DNA from 2 places in the Piscinibacter sp. PDB5-1 genome. Region 2 is predicted to be linked to the other one. Evidence: riboswitches for the same ligand, from Rfam matches in the RefSeq annotation. Region 2 holds a riboswitch; the other holds the start of a gene.

Region 1 (11,821 bases), on a different contig from region 2:
GCCGCGCCCACGGGGCGCTGAAAGAACGCCACCGCCGCGCCCACGGCGAGCACGCCGGCCGACACCGCCAGCCCGGCGCGCAGGCCACCGCTGCCGTCCGACAGCCAGCCCACCAGGCTGGGGCCGACGATCTGCCCGGCCGCGAAGACGATGGTGAACGCAGCGATGCCCCCCGGCCACGCGGCGGGCGGCGCGTTGTGCCGCACCAGCGCCGTGGTCGAGGCGACGACCGAGAGGAAGACCGCGCCGAACAGCGCCCCGGAGGCGAACACGGCGGCGGGATGCGCGCTCCATACCGGCAGCAGCGTGGCCAGCGCAAGCAGGCCGTTCAGCAGCCCCATCGACTCGCCGCCACGAAAGCGCTGCAGCAGCCGGGCCCACAGGAAGGACGAGGCCATCACCCCCGCGCCCAGCAAGGCATAGAAGGCGGTGACGAAGCCGCCGCCCAGACCCTGTTCGCGCAGCAGCGTGACGATGAAGGTCATGTAGCCGATGTAGCCCAGCCCGAACAGGAAGTACGAGCCCAGGCCGCCGAGGTACTGGCGCCATGCGAAGCCCACGCTGGCCGCGCGTTCGGCCGGGTGGCTGTCGAGCCGGCGCGTGGCGCGCGCGGTCACGGCCGTGGCGACCAGCGCCAGCACCCCGAGCGCCACCCAGGCCCCTTGCCACGCATGCGGGCGCGGCCACGCGACGACCGGCGGCACCAGCAGGGCCGAGGCGACGATGCCGGCTCCCGTGCCGCCGTAGTAGATGCCCAGCACCAGTCCGGGTGACAAGGTGGTGCCCACCGCCGGCAAGGTGCCCACCAGCCGCGCCGCGAGCAGCCCGCCTGAGACGAAGGTGGCGGCGCTGGCCACGCCGGTGACGAGGCGCAGTGCGTACAGGCCCGCGTCGTTCAACACAGCGCCGTGCGCGGCGAGCAGCAGTGCCGAGCCTGCGCTGCCGGCCAGCAGCACGTGCCGCGCATCGAAGCGGCGCAGCCACAGCGGCGCGAGCAGCGCGCCCAGCAGGTAGCCCGCGGCATTGGCGGTGTTCATCGCGCCGGCGGTGAGGTAGGTCCAGCCGAGGTCGGCGCGCATCGGCGGCAGCAGCAGCGCGTACGAAAAGCGCGCCAGTCCGAGCGACACGGCGGCGCCGAGCGCCAGGGCGCAGGCCACGCGCAGGGCGGCGGTGCGGGTCGCGGCAGGCGTCATCGGCGGCCGGTGGGTGAGCCGGAAGAACGGTTCATGCGGCGAGTCTTGCACAGGCACCGCCGTGGTGCCTCCTGCGGTCCTACCGCGGCATGCGACGCGGGCCGATGGCGACGCCCACGCGGCCGCAGTGCAATCACCGCCTTGTGTTTTCGACGAGGAGATTTCCCATGTCCGACGCCCTGTGCGAGCCGTCGCCCGCCGCCACGAGCGCCGAAGCCGCCGGCCACGCAGCCCCCTTCGAAGCGCCCGCGGGCGAGACCTTCGACATCGACTGCACCCTCGGCTACGAGGTGAGCGGCACGAGCGACTTCATTTTTCTCGTGCATGCCTTGCAGGGCATGGACCAGACCGTGCTGAACGAGTCGCTGGTGCTCACGCCCGAGCTGCCGCATCACGTCTACCAGGACCCGACCGTGCACCACCGCTTCCTGCGTGTGCACGCCGAGTCGGGCGCTTTCACGCTGCGCTACCGCGCCCAGGTGCGACGCGTGCCCGAACCGTTGGACCTGAGTGCGCCCGAGTGGCCGGTCGCCGACCTGCCCGAGCAGGTGTTGCACAACCTGATGCCCACGCGCTATTGCGAGTCCGACCTGCTGGGCCCGGCCGCCTGCAAGCTGTTCGGTGGCCTGCCGCAGGGTTTCGCCCGGGTGCAGGCAATTTCGGACTGGGTGCACGAGCACATCGAGTACCGCGTCGGTTCGACCACGCCCACCACGACCGCGCGCGATGTGTTCGTGCAGCGTGCGGGCGTGTGCCGCGACTTCGCCCATCTGGCCGTCACCTTCTGCCGGGCGCTCAACATCCCGGCGCGGCTGGTGGTGGGCTACAGCCGCTTCGACGAGCCGCCGCCCGATTTCCATGCCGTCTTCGAGGCCTTCGTCGGCGGGCGATGGGTGATGTTCGACCCCACGCGCCTGTCGCCGGTCGATGAAATGGTGCGCATCGCGGTTGGCCGTGACGCCAAGGACGTGGCCTTCGCGACGATCTTCGGCCCGGCGCGCATGGTGCAGATGGCGCCGTTGATCGAGCCCGTGGCCTGAGTACTTTTTCACGCCGGCGCCTGGAAATGCGCCGGCGCGCTGACTACAATCGCGGCTCTTTCCGAGGAGCGTTGCAAGGTGCCCCCACCCGTCAGTCGGGTTCGGCGTGGTCCCCCAGGCTCGGAAATCAGATTGCAACCGCGCTCACCCGCACGATGTGTCCTCGTGGGTGAGTGGTGATGTCCCCCTCCCTTTCGTTTCGGCGCGTCGCGCGGGTTCCTCTCACTCCTGGAGCCTGTATGAACGCTGTGCTGAAACCCACGAACGACCACGCCGTCGCCGACCTGTCCCTCGCCGACTGGGGCCGCAAAGAAATCAAGATTGCCGAGAGCGAAATGCCGGCGCTGATGGCCATCCGCGCCGAATTCGCCAAGACGCAGCCGCTGAAAGGCGCGCGCGTCACCGGCTCGCTGCACATGACCATCCAGACCGCCGTGCTGGTCGAAACGCTGCAAGCCCTGGGCGCCGACGTGCGCTGGGCCTCGTGCAACATCTTCTCGACGCAAGACCACGCCGCCGCGGCGCTGGCGGCCGTCGGCACGCCCGTCTTCGCGCACAAGGGCGAAACGCTGGCCGAGTACTGGGACTTCACCCATCGCATCTTCGAGTTCGGCGCCAAGGGCACCGAAGGCGAAGGCCCGAACATGATCCTCGACGACGGCGGCGACGCCACGCTGCTGATGATCCTGGGCAAGAAGGCCGAGAAGGACGCTTCGGTCATCGCCAACCCGACCAGCGAAGAAGAGACCTGCCTGTTCGCGTCGATCAAGGCCAAGCTCGCTGAAGACCCGACCTGGTACACGCGCAAGTCGGCCCAGATCATCGGCGTGACCGAAGAAACCACCACGGGCGTGCACCGCCTGAAGGAGATGAGCGCCAAGGGCACGCTGCCCTTCCGCGCCATCAACGTGAACGACTCGGTCACCAAGAGCAAGTTCGACAACCTGTACGGCTGCCGTGAGTCGCTGGTGGACGGCATCAAGCGCGCCACCGACGTGATGATCGCCGGCAAGATCGCCGTGGTGGCCGGCTATGGCGACGTGGGCAAGGGCTCGGCCCAGGCCCTGCGTGCGCTGAGCGCGCAGGTGTGGGTCACCGAGATCGACCCCATCAACGCGCTGCAGGCCGCGATGGAAGGCTACCGCGTGGTCACGATGGACTGGGCCGCCGACAAGGCCGACATCTTCGTCACCACGACTGGCAACAAAGACGTCATCACGCACGACCACATGAAGGCGATGAAGAACAACGCCATCGTGTGCAACATCGGCCACTTCGACAACGAGATCCAGGTCGCGTCGCTCGAAAAGTACGAGTGGGAAGAGATCAAGCCCCAGGTCGACCACGTGATCTTCCCCGACGGCAAGCGCATCATCCTGTTGGCCAAGGGTCGCCTGGTGAACCTGGGCTGCGGCACGGGCCACCCGAGCTACGTGATGTCGTCGAGCTTCGCCAACCAGACCATCGCGCAGATCGAACTGTTCACGCACCCCGACTCGTACGACATCGGCAAGGTCTACGTGCTGCCCAAGCACCTCGACGAGAAGGTCGCCCGCCTGCAGCTGACCACGCTGAACGCGCAGCTGACCGAGCTGACGGAAGAGCAGGCGGCCTACATCGGCGTGCCCAAGCAAGGCCCGTACAAGCCCGACACGTACCGGTACTGATCGACACGGCCCGCAAGGGCCGTTTCGATCTCGTCCCCGAGCCCCGTTCGGGCCGAGTCGATCGAAGCCTGCGTGCGCCACGGCCATCGCAAGCACTTCGGCAAGCTCGGTGCGAACGGGATCGGGGCCACCCGACGACAAACCCAACGGCACACGCCGAACCCATGCGCGCTGACCAACTGATCGTCCAACAAGGCCTCGCGCCCACCCGGTCCGCCGCACAGCGGTTGATCGAACGCGGCGCCGTGCGCTGGCTCGGCCCCAAGGGCTGGGCCGTGGTCAACAAGGCCGGACTCGACGTGCCCGACGACTGCGAACTGCAGGTCACCGACGACGCCGAGCTGCGCTTCGTGTCGCGCGGCGGCCTGAAGCTCGAAGGCGCGCTCAAGCACTGCAAGATCGACGTGACCGGCATGAGCTGCCTCGACCTCGGCCAGAGCACCGGTGGCTTCACCGATGCGTTGCTGCAGGCCGGTGCGGCGCAGGTCGTCGGCATCGACGTGGGCCACGGCCAGCTGCACCCGAAGATCGCGGCCGATGCACGCGTCGTCTGCTACGAGGGCTTGAACGCCCGCGACGTGGCCGGCACGCCCTTCGAGGCCGCGCATGCGAAACACAGCTTCGGTTTCGTCACCGCCGACCTGTCCTTCATCACCTCGACGCACGTGCTGCCGACGATGGTGGACTACCTCGCGCCGGGCGGTCACCTGCTGGTGCTGGTCAAGCCGCAGTTCGAGTTGCAGCCCGCGCAGATTGGCAAGGGTGGCATCGTGCGCGACCCGGCGCACTTCGCCGAAGTCGAGACGCGGCTGTGGCAGGCCTGCAAGGCGCAGGGGTTGAAGGTGCAGACCTATTTCCAGAGCCCCATCAAGGGCGGCAACGGCAACACCGAGTTTTTCGTCTGGGCGCGCTTGCCCGCTTGAAGATCCACGCACGGGCCGAGGGATTGAGCCCCTGGCGCCTGCCCGTCGATGCCCCCACGGGCCACGGGTGCGCTGCACGACCAAGAGGAATGCCATGAGTCAAACGAAGCTCCCCATCAGCCTCGAATTCTTTCCGCCCAAGACGCCTGAGGGCGTCACCAAGCTCGCCGCCGTGCGCCAGCAGCTGTATGCGCTGAAGCCGGAGTTCTGCTCGGTGACCTACGGCGCGGGCGGCTCCACGCAAGACGGCACCTTCACCGCGGTGCAGGCCATCCTGGCCGAAGGGGTGGACGCGGCCTCGCACTTCACCTGCATCGGTGCGAGCCGCGAGTCGGTGACCGAAAAGCTCGCGCAGCTGAAGGCCATGGGCGTGAAGCGCCTGGTCGCGCTGCGCGGCGATTTGCCCAGCGGCTACGGTGCCAGCGAACTCGGCGAGTTGCGCTATGCCAGCGACCTGATCGCGTTCATCCGCGAACAGTCGGGCGACGACTTCCACATCGAGGCTGCGGCTTACCCCGAGATGCACCCGCAGGCCAAGAGCCCGCAGGCCGACCTGGAGGCCTACGCCGCCAAGGTCAAGGCCGGCGCCAACTCGGCCATCACGCAGATGTTCTTCAACGCCGATGCGTACTTCCGCTTCGTCGATGAGGCGCGCAAGCTGGGCGCCGACATCCCGGTGGTGCCCGGCATCATGCCGATCACCAACTCGGCCGGCATCATCCGCTTCGCCGATGGTTGCGGCGCCGAGATTCCGCGCTGGGTGCGCCTGCGCCTGCAGGCCTACGGCGACGACATCGAGTCGATCAAAGCCTTCGGGCTCGACGTGATCAGCGCGCTGTGCGAACGCCTGCGCGCGGGCGGTGTTCCGGGGCTGCACTTCTACACGATGAACCAGAGCGCGGCCACGCTGGCCATCTGCGAGCGTCTGGGCCTCTGAGCGGCTGACTGAGCCGACGCTGACCCCGCCCGGACCCGTGCGCGTCACAAGCGCACGGTCTGCACGTGTCACCCCCGGCGGAGTGATGGACACCCCGCCGTGCGCTGCCTACGCTTGCGCCCTCGCGTCGCCTGCTGCGAACGCGGGTACAACCGATTACGAAGTTGAGGGTCCGCGCTAGTCCGTGGCCCCGCAACATCGGCAGACAATCGGCCGAGACGCACCGCATCGAGTGCATCGGGCGGATTCGACGAGGGAGTTCGGGTGACGGGTTTCATCGATGCCGCGGTGGCTTATCCCACCGCGATCTACACCGCACTGCTCGGTGTGGTCGTTTTCTATTGGCTGCTGGCGCTGGTCGGCCTGGTGGATTTCGAAGCGGGCGGGCTCGATGCCGACGTGCAGGCCGATGCCGCCGTCGATGACCTGGGCGCACTCGGCAGCTTCATCGTGGCGCTGGGCCTGGCCGGCGTGCCCTTCTCGTTCATCGTCAGCCTCACCGTCATCGTCGGCTGGACGCTCAGTTGCCTCGCCGGCATGTGGCTGCTGCCGCTGGTGCCCACCGCGCTGCTGCAAGCGGCCGCCGGCACGGCGGTGCTGATCGGTAGCCTGGGTGTCGCGCTGCTCATCACCGCGCAGGCGCTGCGCCCCTTCAAGCGATTGTTCGTGACCCACAAGGCCGTGTCCAACGCCGCGCTGGTGGGCCACGCCTGCCGCGTCACCACCACCCGTGTCGATGAGTCCTTCGGTTATGCCGAGGTGCAGCGCCGCGGCGCCGGGCTCAACGTGCGTGTCTGGGCGCGCACGCCGAATTCGCTCGTCCAGGGCTCGATGGCCCGCATCGCCGAATACGACGAGGCCCAGGGCCGCTACCGCATCGAGCCTGACCGCTGATCGACACCTTTTTTGCGGTGCGCCCCATGAGCGCGCCGCTGCCTGTGTTCACGTTTCCAAGCCGTTTCTGAGGGAGAGTCCATGACGCCGATCTTCGTTTCCGCCGGGTTGCTGGTGCTGTTCTTGTTGATGGGACTCGTGATGTTCGCGAAGTTCTATCGCAAGGTCGAGCAAGGCATGGCCTTGATCGTCAACAAGCTGAACGACCAGCCCGAGGTGACCTTCACCGGCGGCATGGTGCTGCCGATCATCCACAAGGCCGAGTTGATGGACATCTCGGTCAAGACGATCGAGATCGACCGCTCGGGCTCGCAGGGCCTGATCTGCAAAGACAACATCCGCGCCGACATCAAGGTGAAGTTCTTCGTGCGCGTGAACAACATGGCCGAAGACGTGCTCAAGGTGGCGCAGAGCATCGGTTGCGAGCGCGCCTCGAACCACGAGACGCTCGAAGAGCTGTTCTCCGCCAAGTTCTCGGAAGCGCTCAAGTCGGTCGGCAAGAAAATGGAGTTCGTCGATCTCTACCAAGACCGCGCGAAGTTCCGCGACGAGATCCTGGGGGCGATCGGCGCCGACCTCTCGGGCTACAAGCTCGACGACGCCGCCATCGACTACCTCGAACAGACGCCGGTGCACAAGCTCGATAGCAACAACATCCTCGATGCGCAAGGCATCAAGAAGATCACCGAGCTGACGGCCATCGAGCACGTGCGCACCAACGAGCTGCGCCGCAACGAAGAGCTGCAAACGAAGAAGAAGGACGTCGAGACGCAAGAGGCCTTGCTCGAACTCGAACGCCAGCAGGCCGACGCCACCGCGCGCCAGCAGCGTGAAGTCGCGTCGGTGAAGGCGCGCGAAGAGGGCGAGACCGCCAAGGTGCAGTCCGAAGAAAAGGCCAAGGCCGAGATGGCCCGCCTGCAAGCGGTGCAGCTGGTGTCGGTGCAGCAAGAGAACGTGCAGCGCGAAAAAGAAGTCGCCGAAAACAACCGCAAGCGTGCGGTGGCCATCGAAGAAGAGAAGGTCATCCGTGCCCGCGAGCTGGAGGTGGTGGACCGCGAGAAGGAAGTGACGCTGCAGCGCATCGAGAAAGACAAGGCCGTCGAGGTGCAGAAGAAGGCCATCGCCGATGTGATCCGCGAGCGCATCGTGGTCGAGCGCACGGTGGCCGAACAAGAAGAGGCCATCAAGGACGTGCGCGTGGTGGCCGAGGCCGACCGCACCAAGAAGTCCACGATCATCATGGCCGAGGGCCAGGCCGAAGAGAAGATGGTGATGGAGGTCAAGGCCGCCGAGGCGCAAGAACGCCGCGCCCGCCACAAGGCCGCCGAAGAACAGACGCTGGCCGATGCGCGCCTGAAGGTCGCCGAGCGCGAGGCCGAGGCCAAGAAGCGCGAAGCCGAAGGCGTCGAGGCCATCACCGCCGCGCCGGGCCTGGCCAACGCCAAGGTGCTGATCGCCGGGGCCGATGCGAAAGAGAAGCAGGGCCTCGTCGATGCGAAGGTCGAGCTGGCGCGTGCCGAGGCCGTGCTCAAGACGGGCCAGGCCACCGCCGGTGCCGTCGAAGCCAAGGCGCTGGCCGAGGCCTCGGGCCTGCGTGCCAAGTTCGAAGCCGAGGCCCAGGGCAAGCAGCAACTGGGCGTGGCCGAAGCGACCGGCCTGCGCGCCAAGCTGGAGGCCGAGGCCGAAGGCAAGCAGAAGCTCGGCATGGCCGATGTGACCGTGCGTGCGGCCGATGCCGACGCGGCGCTCAAGGCCGGCCAGGCCGATGCGCAGGTGGTCGAGGCGAAGTTCAAGGCCGAGGCCGAGGGCCTGCGCGAGAAGTTCGAGGCCATGAAGGCGATGGGCCCCGAAACGCGCGCCCACGAGGAATACCGCATGCGCCTGGAGATGGCGCACACCGAGACGCTCAAGGGCATCGAGGCGCAGACGCACATCGCCAAAGAGCAGGCCGAGGTGCTGGCCGCGGCGCTCACCAAGGCCAACATCGACATCGTCGGCGGCCAGGGCGACTACTTCGAGCGCTTCGTCAACGCCATCTCGGTGGGCAAGAACATCGATGGCACCGTCAACAAGAGCAACACGCTGCAGGTCGCGTTCAAAGACCAGCTCAGCGGCAAGCGCAACGCGGTCGATGACCTGCAAGGCCTGATCGGCGCGCTGGGCAGCTCGGCCACCGAGCTGCAAGAGCTGAGCGTCGCCGCGCTGTTGAAGAAGGTGATGACCGAAGGCAGCGAGACGCAGAAGGCGGCGCTGAACAACCTGTTGAGTGGCCTGGGCATCAAGCTGCCGGGAGTCGGCGCATGAGCGCGCAGGTCGAGCACCGGACCGCTCCCAAGCCGGCCTGCATCCCCTCGGGGGATCGGTCGATGTATTCATCGGACGAGGGGTTGTCATGACCATGAAAGAGTCCCGCGACTACCTGGAGCTGACCTACCGCTCGATCCAGTGCTTCGCCGACGACGGCAAGTTGCTGCCCGACGAGCTGGGCAAGCTGCTCGACATCGCCAAGCGCGATGGCGCCATCGACGCCAACGAGCGCCGCGTGCTGCTGTCCATCATCGGCCGGCTCACGCCCGAAGAGCTGACGCCCGAGATGCGCGAGACGCTGGCCGTCGTGCGCCAGCAGGTCGCGTTGTGGCGGCCGCCGGCTTGAGCAGCACCTGGCCCCGCTGCATCGCCCCCTGACCATCGAGCACAGGCGCTGCGGCGCCGACACGGAGACCTCTTCCATGTACGCAAGCCTTCGTTGCCGCTGCTTGCCCGAAGGCGCCGAGACCTTCGTCGCCGTCGAGCTGGCCCCCGAGCTGCAGGCCGTGCAGTGCCACAGCTGCTCGGGTGCGCTGCTGCACCTGAAAGACTGGCAGCACTGGCGCATCCATTCGCCGCAGCCGCTGCCGGTCGAGCCGCCCAGCACCCCGCAGGACAACGAGGCCGACGGCCGCGTGCGGCCGTGCCCGGTCTGCACCCGCCTGATGCAGCGCTACCGCGTCACCGTCGATGCCGACTTCTGCATCGACCGCTGCGCCGCGTGCCAGCTCGTCTGGTTCGACCGCGACGAATGGGCGGCGCTCGCCGACCGGGGCCTCAGCGGCCAACTGCGCAGCGTGCTGAGCGACGCCTGGCAGCGCCAGTTGCGCGACGACGAGGTGAGCGACCGGCGCGAAGAGGCGCTTCGGGCCCGCTACGGTGAGGCCTGCATCGACGAACTGGCGCGCATCCGCAACTGGCTCGACGCCCAGCCGCAGCGCGATGAGCTGGTCGCGCTGCTGCGCGCCGGCTGGTGAGTGGCCCGGGAGCCCCGACGACGATGGAATCCCCCGACCAGGCCGCTGCGGCGGTGCCCGAAGCCGCCGACGCCACCGAGCGCATGGTGGCCGAAAGTGGCAGCTACGACCTGCTGAAGCAGCGCCTCGCCGCGCAAGGCGACACGCTGCTCGCGCAGGCGCAGAAGCTCAACACCGCGCGGCTGAGCGAGTTCGGCCAGACCGAGCAGGCGCTCATCTTGCGCACCCGCGCGCGCACCGAGAACAACTGCGTCGCCCGCGACATCGTGCGCATCGGCGACCTGCTGATGTTCGGCTACAACGTGTTCATCGGGCTGCGCAAAGAGACGTCCGTCAGCGACGTGTTCGCGCTCTACCGCCTGCCGCCCGAGGGCGCCGACGAGCTCGAAGCCGTGCCGCTGGCCGGCAGCTTTCTCGACGACCCGCGCTTTCAGAACGACTTCCGCGAGCTGTACGCCTACTACAAGCAGGCCACGCTCACGCAGTTGCGTGTCACGGCCGACAAGCTGCTGGCGGCCTTCCAGATCGGCCAGCAGATCCACGACGTGCGTGTGTTCCGCTGGCACATCGAGCGCGATGGCTCGGTGCGCTACACCGACAACCGCGGCGAGCGCGACATCGCCTTGCCGCCCAGCCACGACTTCGAGTGGACCGTCACCACGCGCGAAGACCACATCGGCGGCAAGCACCCGCACATCAACATCCTCGACACCGTGTTCGTCGAGACGGTGGGCGGCGACCTCACGGTCAAGGTCGAGAACAACACCGAGACCGGCCTGGGCATCTACAGCGAGCCGGTCGACGACCGCACGCAGTCGCTGACCGACGCCGAGGTGGCCTACGCGAAGCTGGGCCTGTTGATCCTGCTGCGCGTGAAGCCGTACCGCGAGCAGACGCTGCGCTACCTCGTCTACAACACGCGCACGCAGAAGGTCGAGCGCATCGACGCCATCGGCGGCTCGTGCATCCAACTGCCCGAGGACCACGGCATCCTCTTCCCCGGCGGCTACTACCTGCAGTCGGGCGAGAACAAGCGCTTCGACCTGCCGGGCGAGGTGGTCGAGAACCTGCGCTTCAAGCGCATGCTCAAGTCGCCCAACGGCGAAGACGTGCTCTATGTCTTCTACCAACCGGGTTCGGGGCACTACGCGCTCTTCACCTACAACCTGATCGAGAAGACGCTCACCACGCCCATCGTGGCGAACGGCTACGCGCGCTTCCCCGACGGGCGCATCCTCGTGTTCCAGGCTGACCGCGGCGAACCGACGCGCGTGCACCCCATGCAGCTTTGGCAGACGCCCTTCGCGAGCGACGAGCACGCGGCCGCGCAACCGGCTGGCACGGGCTTCTTTGGCCGCATCGGCAATGCCGAGCTGGTGCGCGGGGTTTCTGACCTGATGGGCATCGCCCGCGCCGTGCGCGAGCAGGCCCCGACCAAGGCGGCCTACGAAGACCTGATCCGCCAATGCACGCGCGTGGCCGATGCCTACTTCTGGCTCGATGCGCCCGAGACCGGCGGCCTGCAAGCCATGCTGCGCGGCATCGCCGACTCGGCGCGTCACACGCTGGCCGAGTTCGAGAAGGTCGATGCCATTCGCCGCGAGACGGCACGCGCGCTCGCCAATGCCGAGAGCGAACAGCGCGCGCTGGCCACCGACATCGCCAGCATGATGTGGCGCGAGCCCGGTGACTTCGTCGCCGCGCTCAACCGCCTGCGCGAGCAGCGCGGCAAGCTGCAGATGCTGAAGGAGCTGCGCTACGCCGACCTGCCGCGCATCGCCGGCATGGACGCCGACATGCAGGCCGAGCAGCAGCGCGTGGGCGAACGCGCGATGCGCTTCCTCGCCGATGAGAAGGCCTTCGACGGCCAGCGCAAGGCGCTC
Region 2 (11,821 bases):
CGCGCCGATGTGGGCGTTCAAGGTCAGGCCCTTCGTGATCTCGTGGTTGGCGCTCAGGTCGAAGTACAGGGTGCCGTCGGCGTCGGGCACACCGAAGTACTCGTCGCTCACCGTGTACGACAGCTTCGCCGTCGCCGGGCCGAAGCTCAGGCCACCGTAGATCTCGGTGGTGTTGTATTCACCGGCCTTGACCTTCTGCGGGTAGTAGTAGTGCAGCGCGCCGACGTCGAAGCCCAGGCCTTTGGCGATCTCGCCCTTGTAGCCGCCGTAGAAATCCATCTCGATGCCGGCGTCGGTGGCGCCGATGCTCGAGTTCCAGTTGCCGACGTAGAACCCGCCCATGGCGTAATCAAAGCCACCTTGCACTGCAGGCTTGTTGGACGTCTGGTCTTGACCCCGGTACTTGTAGTTGGTGGTCACGCTGAAATTCGTGGCGACCTGGGCAGAAGCCGCAACGGCAATCAGGCTGAGCGACACACCAACGAGCAGGTTCTTCATTCAAATCTCCATGAGATGAGGGTGGACAAGAGGCGGGGGCACTTTTGCAGCTTTTGTGCCATCTACTTTTTGGGGCATGACCGCCCCGACTTCGCCCACCAGCCCTCCACCGCCCGCAATTTGGCACCATGTTTGTGCCTTTTTCGGGCAAGACCACGTGCGCGCACTCTCTTGGTGAGGTGCTGCCGCCTCGCCTTCCCCTGTCAGGGTGCACCCCTGCGGGAGGTCCACGCCGCTGTTCTGGCTTTGAGAATCCGCCGCCGAGCGCGTGGCGACCCGACCGCGCGCCGAACCGGATGGAGTCCCCGATGTCCCTCGCCGTTGTGCACTCGCGTTCGCTCGACGGCCTGAACGCACCCGCCGTCACCGTCGAAGTCGATCTGGCCAACGGCCTGCCCAGCTTCACGATCGTCGGCCTGGCGGACACCGAGGTGAAAGAAGCCCGCGAGCGGGTACGCGCCGCGCTGGTCAACAGCGGCTTGTCGTTTCCGTACGCGAAGCGCATCACCGTCAACCTCGCCCCGGCCGATCTGCCCAAGGAAAGCGGGCGCTTCGATTTGCCGATCGCGCTGGGCATCCTGGCCGCCAGCGAGCAGATCGACGCGGCGCGTCTCGACGCACACGAGTTCGGGGGCGAGTTGTCCCTAGCCGGTGACCTGCGCCCCGTGCGCGGCGCGCTCGCCATGGCGATGGGCCTTCGCCGCCACGCCCTCGCGCAGCCCGAGACGCCCGTGCGTGCGCTCGTGCTGCCCCAGGCCAGCGCCGAAGAGGCGGCCCGCGTGCCAGGGCTGAGCATCCACGGCGCCGCGCACCTGCTCGACGTGGTGCAGGCGCTGCTGCCGGGCGAAGCGGCACGTCCGCTGCCCCGGGTGCACTTCAGCGCGTTGCCGCCCACCTGTTCGCCGGCCGCGCCGGACCTGCGGGAGGTCAAAGGCCAGAGCGGCGCCAAGCGCGCGCTCGAAGTGGCCGCTGCCGGGGGGCACAGCCTCTTGATGGTCGGGCCGCCCGGCACCGGCAAGTCGATGCTGGCGCGCCGCCTGCCCGGGCTGATGCCACCCCTCAACGAGAACCAGGCGCTCGAGTCGGCCGCGGTGATGAGCCTGGTCGGCGTCTTCGAGCCCAGCCGTTGGATGGAGCGCCCCTACCGGGCGCCGCATGCCACCGCATCGGCGGTCGCGCTCGTGGGCGGCGGGTCGCCGCCTCGGCCGGGCGAGATCTCGCTGGCGCACGAAGGCACGCTGTTTCTCGACGAGCTGCCCGAGTTCAGCCGCGCCAGCCTTGAATCGCTGCGCGACCCGATGGAGACCGGCCACATCGTCATTTCGCGCGCGGCGCGGCAGGCGCGCTTTCCGGCGCGCTTTCAGCTCGTGGCGGCGATGAACCCCTGCCCTTGTGGGCACCACGGCAACCCCTTGCGGGCCTGCCGCTGTTCACCCGATGTGATCGCGCGCTATCAGGCGCGGCTGAGCGGCCCGCTGCTCGACCGCATCGACCTGCAGGTCGAGGTGCCGGCGGTGCCGCCCGAAACCTTGTCGGCCGCACCCGAAGGTGACAGCTCGGCGCAGGTCGCGCAGCGCGTCACGCAGGCCCAGGCCGTGCAATTCGGGCGGCAGGCCAGTCTGAACGCCGCGCTGTCGGGCCAGGCGCTCGACACGCACTGCGCGCTCGACGCCGCCGGCATGAAGTTTCTGCAGACGACAGCGGCCCGCCTGGGCTGGTCGGCACGCAGCTTTCACCGGGTGCTGCGCATTGCACGCACGGTGGCCGACCTCGCGGGCAGCGCGCGCATCGAGACACCGCACCTGGCCGAGGCCATTCAGTACCGGCGTGTGTTGACCACCGCTTGAAGCGGCCGGCCAGGCTGCACGGGGAGGCCGCGTGGCTCAGGTCATGAAGCCGAGGTTGCGTGTGCTGAAGTTCGACAGGTTAGGAAAGACGTCGAGGCACTGCGTCGGGCTCAGCCCGAACCAGGTGCCCAGCGTCGCGCCGAGCTGATCGACCGAGGTGGTCGGGATCAACGCGCCGTTGCCGATCTGGTCGGGGCTGCTGTCAAAGTTGTTGTTGTTCGCGTTCTTCGCGCCGAGCACGGGGAAGCTGCCGTACAGGTCGCCGCCGCGCACTGCACCGCCCATCACGAAGTGGTGCGCGCCCCAGCCGTGGTCGGTGCCGTCGCCATTGCTCGTGAAGGTGCGGCCGAAATCCGACGCGGTGAACAGCGTCACCGCGTTGCGCTGGCCGATGTTGCCGAGCGTCTGGTCGAAATACGCCAGCGCGTGCGACACGCGCGCCATCAGGTCGGCGTGGTTGCGGTTCTGCGCGTCGTGCGTGTCGAAGCCGCCGATGCTGACGAAGAACACCTGCCGCTGCGTGCCGATGGTCGGGGCCGCCTGCACCATGCGAGCCACCGTCTGCAGCTGCTGCGCCAGGCCGTTGTAGGCCGCCACGCCCGTCACCGGGTGCGTGTAGCGAAGCTTGGGGTCGTTGCTCGGGTTGTAGCCGCCACTGGCCGGGGCCGTGCCGAAGAGCGGGCTCTCGGGCGCCGTGAGCGCCGAGCGCAAGGTCACCTCGGCGTCGATCGAGCGGCGGTTGATGGCCGCGATGTCCGCCTCGAAGGCGTGGCCGCCGCGCCCGTTGCGCACGACGTCGGCCATGGCCTGCCCGACGGCCGCCGAACCGAAGATGCGGTTGGTGCTGTCCGTCACCCCCATGCGCACCGCGCCGCTGGTGCCCACCTGGTACTGGCGCACCGACTGCCCCGACAGCCACACGGCATTGCCCGAGGTCGAGATCGACGTGAACACCACGTTGGTGTTCATCGAGGCCAGGTAGTCGCCCATGCGCCCGCCCCAGCCCTGCGTCGCACCTTCGGCGCGGAAAGACTGCCAGTGGTTGCTCTGGTCGTTGTGCGAGAAGAGGTTGGGCGGCCGCCGGTGCGTGGCCAGGCTGTATTGCGCCTTCGTCGTCGGCATGACGAGCGGACCCGTGTTCGGCAAGATCGCCAGGCGCTTGTCGGTGTTGAACAGCGCCTGTGCCGCCGCCATCGACGGGTGCAGCGCGAAGGTGCGACCCTGTGCATTGGTCGGCACGATCGGCAGCACGCCGCCCAGGCCAGCCGGCGAGCCGGCCGCTGCCGCGGCGTCGGCCGGCGTGCCCGGGGCCAGCAGCGCGATTGAATCGGGCGCCTGGTTGCGCACGGCGGTGTAGTTGGCGAACGAGGGGGCATCCGTCGGCAGCACCATGTTCAACGAGTCGTTGCCGCCGAACATGAACAGGCACACGATGGCCTTGTAGTCGCCGGCGGTTTGCGCGGCCGCCGAGCCCATCGCGGCGAGGTTGAGGGCCAGAGGACCGCCAACCGCGCCCAGAGAAGACAGCGCCCCGGCTTGCTGAAGAAACAGGCGTCGTGATGCGTTGAGTTTTTTCATGATCAAAGGCCCCTGGTCACTTCTGGACCTGGAATTCAGGCGACACGACCGTCAGGAAGATCGCAGCACTCACGCGGTTGCGCTTGGCGGCGTTGACCTGCGTCTGCGTCACGCTGCCGCCCAGCGTCGGAATGGCGATCGCGCTCACCGCGTTGGTGATGAGGGTCCTCAGCGACGACGGCATGGTCCCGTACATCAGGCGTGCGTTCATCAACTCCACCAGCTCGGCCGGCCGCTCGGCCACCGCCATCTCTGCGGTGAAGTCGGGCTGGATGTCGCGCCGGTTGAAGGGCGCCGGGTTGGTCTGCCCCAGGCCGGCGCTGACCACTTCACGCATCGAGTTCACATACCCCGCAGCGGCCGACTCGTGGGCGATCTGCAGTTCGGGGGCGACAAGGTTCAGGCTTGCGGCGTTCGACCCCGGCGGCACATAGCCCGGCCGGTAGAAGTTGAAGACGCTCGGTGAGCGCAGCGCCGTCTGGGCGAACAGCCGGCCCGGATCGTCGGTGTTGCCGACCTTGTAATGCCCCGAGTCCGACGTGAAGCGGAAGGCCCGCAACACGGCCGACAGCTTCAGCAGCGGCTCGCGCACCTTGCCACCGGTGTTGGTGATCGTGCGTGCCTCGCTGTGCAGCAGGATGGCCTTGACCACGGCCTTCATGTCGCCGCCGGTGTCGGTGAACACCTGGGCCACATCGCGCACATAGGTCGGGCTCGGGTTGCTGGTGACCAGGCGCTGGATCAACTGCTTGCTGATGAAGGGGGCCGTGTTGGGGTGCGTGGCCAGCCGGTCGAGCGCCGCGCGCAGGCTGGCGGCCGGGTTCGGCGCAGGTGCGCGCTCGGTGCCCTGCGCCGGCACAGTGACGCCGAGGAACTGCTTTTCTTCGATCGCGTGGAACTGCGGGTAGGCAATCATCGGCTTGAAGGTGCGGTCGGGGTCCGACTGGCCATTCGTCGTGCCGTTGCTGAAGCACGGGCTCGACGTCAGCGTCGGCGCCACCGGGCAGGCCCAGCTCCACCCGGTGAACACCTTCGCCAGGCCGGCGATGTCTGCGGCCGTGTAGGTCTCGACCGGCTGCCCGCCCACCAGACGGCGCGTGCCGTCGGGGTTCAGCTCGTACAGGCCGATGCTGAAGAGCTGCATCACTTCGCGCGCGTAGTTCTCGTCGGGCACGCGGCCGGTGCGCGTGTCGGCCTTGCGGTTGCCGAGCATCGTGAGGTAGCGGCCCATCATCGGGTGCAAGGTCACGGCTTCGAGCAGCGAGCGGTAGTCGGTCAGGCCCGTGGTGGCCAGCATGTCGTAGTAGGCCGCCGCTGCGCGCGGGTTGTCGCCCACCGCTGGCTCTTGCATCGAGATGACGAAGATTTCGGACAGCGCGAAAGCCACGCGCTGGCGCAGTTGGTCATCACCGATGACCGCCGAGCGCCAGAACGAATGGGTGAAGCCGTCTTGCCCGGCGCTCGAGGTGGCATTGGCCGCCTTGGCCGCCGCGTCGAGCGAGTCCCACATCGCGCGGTGCGAGGTGACCGGCTTGATCCACTGGTCGTCGATCCACTGGCTGTAGCCGATGTCGAGCACGCGCTGCACCGATGCATCGCTCGGCCCGAAGCTCGCCTGGGTCAGGAACCGCGCCGCGGCCGCGCGCGAAGCCGGCACGTCCGAGCCGGTGGGCGCGGGGTAGCTGGCTTCCTGCTCGCGCCCGTCGCTGGCGGTCGTTGCCTCTTGCTTGCCGCCGCCGCAGGCGACGAGCATCGCGAGCGCCGCCGCACCGATCACACAGCGCACGGTGCGCTGCCTGCTGGCCCCGTGGGGCGTCTTGTCTTGCTGTCTCACTGGATCGTCCCTCTGGCTTTTTTCGATCGGATACAGACCGCGTATCGACCGGGGTCACGCACGCGGCGTACCAAGCACAAGGGATGAATTGTTCAGGCCTGCAACGACCCTGAGAACGTCAAAAATCGGCAGTTTGGCGGCCGCTTACCGCGTGTCGCATCTGAAACAGCGCCGTGTTTTCGCCACCTTGCAAGCGGATGCGTCGCACGTAAGAACTTGCAGCGCGCCCACGCCTGCACCGCGCGGCCCCCACCCTGGCACGCCTTCGACGCGCGCGCCGCAGCGATCAACTCACAACAGCGACGCGAGTGCGCGCTTCACCGCGCCTTCGTCCTGGCCGGTGCGCTGGGCCCAGTCGTGCAGCTGGTCGTCGCCGATCTTGCCGACGTTGAAGTAAGTGGCGTCGGGGTGGGCGATGTAGAAGCCGCTCACGCTGGCCGCTGGCGTCATGGCCCAGCTCTCGGTCAGGTGCATGCCGATCTCGTCGGCCTGCAGCACGCGGAACATGTCGCCCTTGACCGTGTGGTCGGGGCAGGCCGGGTAGCCCGGCGCAGGGCGGATGCCCTTGTACTTCTCGGCGATCAACTCGTCGTTGCTCAAGGCCTCGTCGGTGGCGTAACCCCAGAAGTCGGTGCGCACGCGCTGGTGCATGCGCTCGGCGAAGGCTTCGGCCAGCCGGTCGGCCAGGGCCTTCAGCATGATGGCGCTGTAGTCGTCGTGGTCGTCGAGGAACTGCTTCTCTTTCTTCTCGGTGCCGATGCCGGCCGTCACCGCGAAGAGGCCGATGTGGTCGGCCACGCCCGAGCCCTTGGGCGCGATGAAGTCGGCCAGGCAGCGGTTCGGCCGGGCCACGCCATCGACCACCGGCCGCACTGTCTGCATGCGCAGGCCGCGCCAGGTCATCAGCACCTCGCTGCGGGTCTCGTCGGTGTAGATCTCGATGTCGTCGTCGCCCACCGTGTTGGCCGGGAAGAGCCCGATCACACCATTGGCCGTCAGCCAGCGGCCCTTGATCAGGCGCGCCAGCATCGCCGTGCCGTCGCCGTAGACGCGACGCGCCGACTCGCCGACGACCTCGTCGGTGAGGATGGCCGGGTACGGGCCGGCCAGGTCCCAGGTCTGGAAGAACGGCGCCCAGTCGATGCACTGCGCGAGTTCGCCCAGGTCGTAGTTCTTGAACACGCGCCGGCCGATGAACTTCGGCGTCGTCGCCCCGTACGAGGCCCAGTCGATCTTGGTCTTGTTCGCGCGCGCCTGCGCCAGCGTGACCAGCGGCGTCGCCTTCTTGTTGGCGTGCTGTTCGCGCACCTTGTCGTAGTCGCTCTTCAGTTCGGCAATGTAGGCAGCGGCCTTCTCGTCGCTGAGCAGGTCGCTGCACACGCTGACGCTGCGGCTCGCGTCGGGCACGTAGACCACCGGGCCTTCGTAGTTGGGCGAAATCTTCACCGCGGTGTGCACGCGGCTGGTGGTCGCGCCGCCAATCAGCAGCGGCGTCTTGCGCGAGCGGAAGTGCTCGTCGCGCTGCATCTCAGACGCCACGTGCTGCATTTCTTCGAGGCTCGGCGTGATGAGCCCTGACAGACCGATGATGTCGGCGCCCTCTTCCTTCGCCTTGGCGAGGATGTCCTGGCACGGGACCATCACACCCATGTTCACGACTTCGAAGTTATTGCACTGGAGCACGACGGTCACGATGTTCTTGCCGATGTCGTGCACGTCGCCCTTCACGGTGGCGATGACGATCTTGCCCTTGGGTTTGGCCTCGCCGCCGCCTTCGATCAAGAGGCGCTTTTCTTCCTCGATGTAGGGCAGCAGGTGGGCCACGGCCTGCTTCATCACGCGGGCGCTCTTGACCACCTGCGGCAAGAACATCTTGCCCTGGCCGAACAGGTCGCCGACGACGTTCATGCCGTCCATCAGCGGGCCTTCGATCACGTGCAGCGGGCGGCCGCCGCGGGCCTTGATCTCTTGGTAGACCTCTTCGGTGTCTTCGGTGATGAACTCGTTGATGCCGTGCACCAGCGCGTGGCTCAAGCGCTCGGCCACCGGCTTGGCGCGCCAGGCGTACTTGGCGCTGTCGTCCTTGGCCGCGCCCTTGGCCGTTTCGGCGATTTCGATCAGGCGTTCGCTCGGCGTGAGGTGCGGCTCGCCTTCCTTGTAGACCGGCTGGCGGTTCAGCACGACGTCTTCGACGCGCTCGCGCAGCACCGGGTCGAGGTTGTCGTACACGCCCATCATCCCGGCGTTGACGATGCCCATGTCCATGCCCGCTTGAATGGCGTGGTACAGGAAGACCGTGTGGATGGCCTCGCGCATCGGGTCGTTGCCGCGGAAGCTGAAGCTCACGTTCGACACGCCGCCGCTGACCTTGGCGCCGGGCAGGTTCTGCTTGATCCAGCGCGTGGCGTTGATGAAATCGACCGCGTAGTTGTCGTGCTCTTCGATGCCAGTCGCGATGGCGAAGATGTTCGGGTCGAAGACGATGTCTTCCGGCGGAAAGCCGACCTCATCGACCAGGATGCGGTACGCGCGCTCGCAGATCTCGATCTTGCGCGCGAAGGTGTCGGCCTGACCCTTCTCGTCGAAGGCCATCACCACGGCGGCGGCACCGTAGCGGCGCACGAGCTTGGCCTGGCGCTTGAACTCCTCGACGCCCTCTTTCATCGAGATCGAGTTGACGATGCCCTTGCCCTGGATGCACTTGAGGCCGGCCTCGATGACGTCCCACTTCGAGCTGTCCACCATGATCGGCACGCGCGAGATCTCGGGCTCGCTGGCGATCAGGTTCAAGAAGCGCACCATCGACGCCTTGGCGTCGAGCATGGCCTCGTCCATGTTGATGTCGATGACCTGGGCGCCGTTTTCGACCTGCTGGCGCGCGACGCTCAGGGCCTCTTCGAACTGGCCGTTCAGGATCATCCGCGCGAAGGCCTTCGAGCCCGTGACGTTGGTGCGCTCGCCGATGTTGACGAAGAGCGAGCCCTCGCCGATGACGACCGGCTCCAGCCCCGACAGCTTCATCGGCGGGACGGCGGGTGTTTCAGGCGTGGCTTGGGTGGCGGTCATGGCAGGGCTCAAGGCATGAACCGCGGTGCTCACCCGCGGCGCATGCGTGGGAATTCATGCGGGGGCGAGCGTGGTTGCGAGCTTCCAAGCCTGGCGGGTCGGTGGGGCACCCGTCGCAACGCTCCTTGGAGGTGGGCGATTTTATGCAAGCTCGTGTTGCAGCGGCAGCCCCTGTTGGCACCCTGGTTACAAAGCCAGGGCCAAACTGCACGTTCGCCCGATGGACGACCGCTGGCAACGCGGTCCAATCGGGGCCTTCACCGGAACGCTTCACGATGACACGCCGACTGCTTCTCACCACCGTGGCCGCCGCCGCCCTGCTGGCCGCCTGCGGCACCCCGAAGACCGTGGTCGTGCCCACGCCCAGGAACGACAGCGTCGCACCCGGCTCGGCTGCCGGGCCGGCCTATGGCGCCAAGCCGCCCGCCAGCACGGGCTGGACCGCGCAGATGCAGACCAGCTACGACCGCCTCAACCAGGCCTTGCGCGGCAGCGGCGTCACGGTGGCCAAGACCAACGACGAACGCATCTGGCTGACCCTGCCGGGCGACATGGCCTTCGAAGCCAACCGTTCGGCGCTGAAACCCGCCGCACGCTCGGCGCTTGACCAGGTGGTGGTGGCGTTGCGGGGCTTCGGTGCGGCGCAGTTCCGTGTGGTCGGCCACACCGACAGCAAGGGCTCGCCAGCGGCCAACGACACCTTGTCGCTCGACCGCGCGGGCGCCACGCGCGATTGGCTGGTGGCACGCGGCCTGTCGCCGGTGAGTTTTGCGGTGGCCGGGCGCGGGGCACGCGACCCGATTGCCGACAACGGCGACGAGGCCGGCCGCTCGAAGAACCGGCGCGTCGAGATCTTGATCAGCGACCGCGGCGCGAACGTCTCGCGCAGCAGCGCCGCCGCCGTCAAGCCGCCGACAACAGTTCGCTGAACATGCCGCCGTGCGTGCAGCGCGGCTTGTACTTGCCCACGCGCTTGGCGATCTCGGCGATGTGGTCGGGCGTGGTGCCGCAGCAACCGCCGGCAATGTTCAAAAAACCGGCTTGCGCGAACTCTTCGACCAGCGCGCCCGTGATGGCCGGCGTCTCGTCGAAGCCGGTGTCGCTCATCGGGTTGGGCAGGCCGGCGTTCGGGTAGCAGCTGATGAAGGTGTCGCCTGCCACGCGCGACAACTCTTCGACGTACGGCCGCATCAGCGTCGCGCCCAGCGCGCAGTTGAGGCCGATGGCGATCGGCTTGGCGTGGCGCACGCTGTGCCAGAAGGCGGTGACGGTCTGGCCCGAGAGGATGCGCCCCGAGGCGTCGGTCACGGTGCCCGAAATGATGACGGGCAGGCGCTCGCCGGTGTTTTCCATCAGCTCATCCAACGCAAAGATCGCCGCCTTGGCGTTCAGCGTGTCGAAGATGGTTTCGACGAGAAAGAGGTCGGCCCCGCCTTCGAGCAAGCCCTCGGCCTGCTCGTAGTAGGCTGCCTTCAGCTGGTCGAAGTTGATGTTGCGCGCCGCCGGGTCGTTCACATCCGGGCTGATGCTGGCGGTCTTGGGTGTCGGGCCCAGGGCGCCGGCCGCGAAGCGCGGCTTGTCGGGGGTGCTGTACTTGTCGCAGGCGGCGCGCGCCAGGCGTGCGCCTTCGACGTTCATCTCGCGCGCGACCTCGGCCAGGTCGTAGTCGTCTTGCGCGACGGTGGTCGCCCCGAAGGTGTTGGTCTCGATGATGTCGGCGCCGGCCGCGAGGTACTGCTCGTGGATCTCGCTGATGACGTCGGGCCGCGTGAAGATCAGCAGCTCGTTGTTGCCCTTCAGGTCCTTGGGGTGGTCCTTGAAGCGCTCACCGCGGTAGTCGGCCTCGCCCAGCTTGTAGCGCTGGATCATCGTGCCCATCGCGCCATCGAGGATGACGATGCGCTGTTGCAGGATGCCCGGCAGGGCGGCGGCTCGGGTGTAGCGGGGCGTGCTCATCCGAGCATTGTAGAAAGGGTGTCAAGGGGTCTTGCTGCAACAGGCCGTGCAGAAGCGCAGCGACTGCGACATCAAGCAACGCCAGCGGAGCCGGCTTTGCCGGTCCGCCAGGCGGCGCCCCTTGGGGGCAGGAGCGCAGCGACTGGGGGGCAGTCAATCCGCGTGGGCGGGCAGGGTGTCGCCGAACAGGGAAGGCCGGAAGTCCAGCGAAGTCGGCCCGCCTTCGTCCTTGGTTGCCCACAACGCGAGCGCCTTGGCCGACATCGGCTTGGCGAACAAGAAGCCCTGCAGCTCGTCGCAACCCAGGCCACGCAGGATTTCCTGCTGCTGCGTCGTCTCGACGCCCTCGGCCACGACCTTCAGGCCGAGCGCCTGGGCGAGCTTGACCACCGCGTCGACGATGGCGCGGGCATCGACGCTGGTTTCCAGGTCCATCACGAAGCTGCGGTCGATCTTCAATTCTTCAGCGGCCAGCTGACGCAGGTAGCTCAGGCTCGAATATCCCGTGCCGAAGTCGTCGATCGACAGGTGCACGCCGGCAGCGGTGAGCTGCTCCAGCACCTGCAGGGTCACGCGCATGTCTTCCATCGCAGCCGACTCGGTGATCTCGCAGGTCAGCAGGCCCGGCTCGATGCGATGGCGCTTCAGCGCGTCGGCGATGCGCTCAACCAGGTCGGGCTGACGCAACTGGTGCACCGACAGGTTGATCGCCACGCGCATGCGCAGGCCCTGGTCGCGCCACTCGCGGATCTGCCGGCACACGTCTTCGATGAGCCAGTTGCCCATCGCGTTGATCAGGCCGAAGCGCTCGGCCAGCGGAATGAACACGCCCGGGCTCACCATGCCGCGCGTCGGGTGGTGCCAGCGCATCAGCGCCTCGGCGCCGGTGATCTGGCCGCTGGGCGCGTGGATCTTGGGCTGGTAGTACAGCTCCAGCTCCTGGTTTTCGATGGCGCGGCGCAGGTCGTGAAGCAGGTCGATCTGCTCGCGCGTGCCGGCCACCATGCGCGCCTCGAAGAAGCAATAGGTCGCGCCACCGCTG

Evidence for each region. A riboswitch is a leader RNA that binds a small molecule or an ion and turns the genes downstream of it on or off. The one in region 2 is predicted to bind S-adenosylhomocysteine.
Region 1: linked by a shared signal. The riboswitch ahead of ahcY (adenosylhomocysteinase) and the one ahead of metH (methionine synthase) in region 2 are both predicted to bind S-adenosylhomocysteine.

The regions. Positions count from the first base shown of each region.
Region 1 covers NZ_JBWVZL010000001.1:1,421,827-1,433,647, reverse strand. The annotation lists gene AC1KAT_RS06490 (YbfB/YjiJ family MFS transporter) at 1-1,193, opposite strand, end outside; gene AC1KAT_RS06485 (transglutaminase-like domain-containing protein) at 1,361-2,233, shown strand; S-adenosyl-L-homocysteine riboswitch at 2,291-2,386, shown strand; gene ahcY (adenosylhomocysteinase) at 2,473-3,900, shown strand; gene AC1KAT_RS06475 (TlyA family RNA methyltransferase) at 4,065-4,823, shown strand; gene metF (methylenetetrahydrofolate reductase [NAD(P)H]) at 4,918-5,760, shown strand; gene AC1KAT_RS06465 (ubiquinone biosynthesis protein) at 6,025-6,654, shown strand; gene AC1KAT_RS06460 (flotillin family protein) at 6,736-8,958, shown strand; gene AC1KAT_RS06455 (hypothetical protein) at 9,047-9,307, shown strand; gene AC1KAT_RS06450 (TFIIB-type zinc ribbon-containing protein) at 9,384-9,938, shown strand; gene AC1KAT_RS06445 (DNA repair ATPase) at 9,962-11,821, shown strand, end outside.
Region 2 covers NZ_JBWVZL010000005.1:452,413-464,233, reverse strand. The annotation lists gene AC1KAT_RS21015 (TorF family putative porin) at 1-498, opposite strand, end outside; gene AC1KAT_RS21010 (YifB family Mg chelatase-like AAA ATPase) at 807-2,345, shown strand; gene AC1KAT_RS21005 (DUF1501 domain-containing protein) at 2,382-3,923, opposite strand; gene AC1KAT_RS21000 (DUF1800 domain-containing protein) at 3,940-5,757, opposite strand; gene metH (methionine synthase) at 6,049-8,877, opposite strand; S-adenosyl-L-homocysteine riboswitch at 8,883-8,956, opposite strand; gene AC1KAT_RS20990 (OmpA family protein) at 9,099-9,752, shown strand; gene AC1KAT_RS20985 (homocysteine S-methyltransferase family protein) at 9,727-10,779, opposite strand; gene AC1KAT_RS20980 (putative bifunctional diguanylate cyclase/phosphodiesterase) at 10,933-11,821, opposite strand, start outside.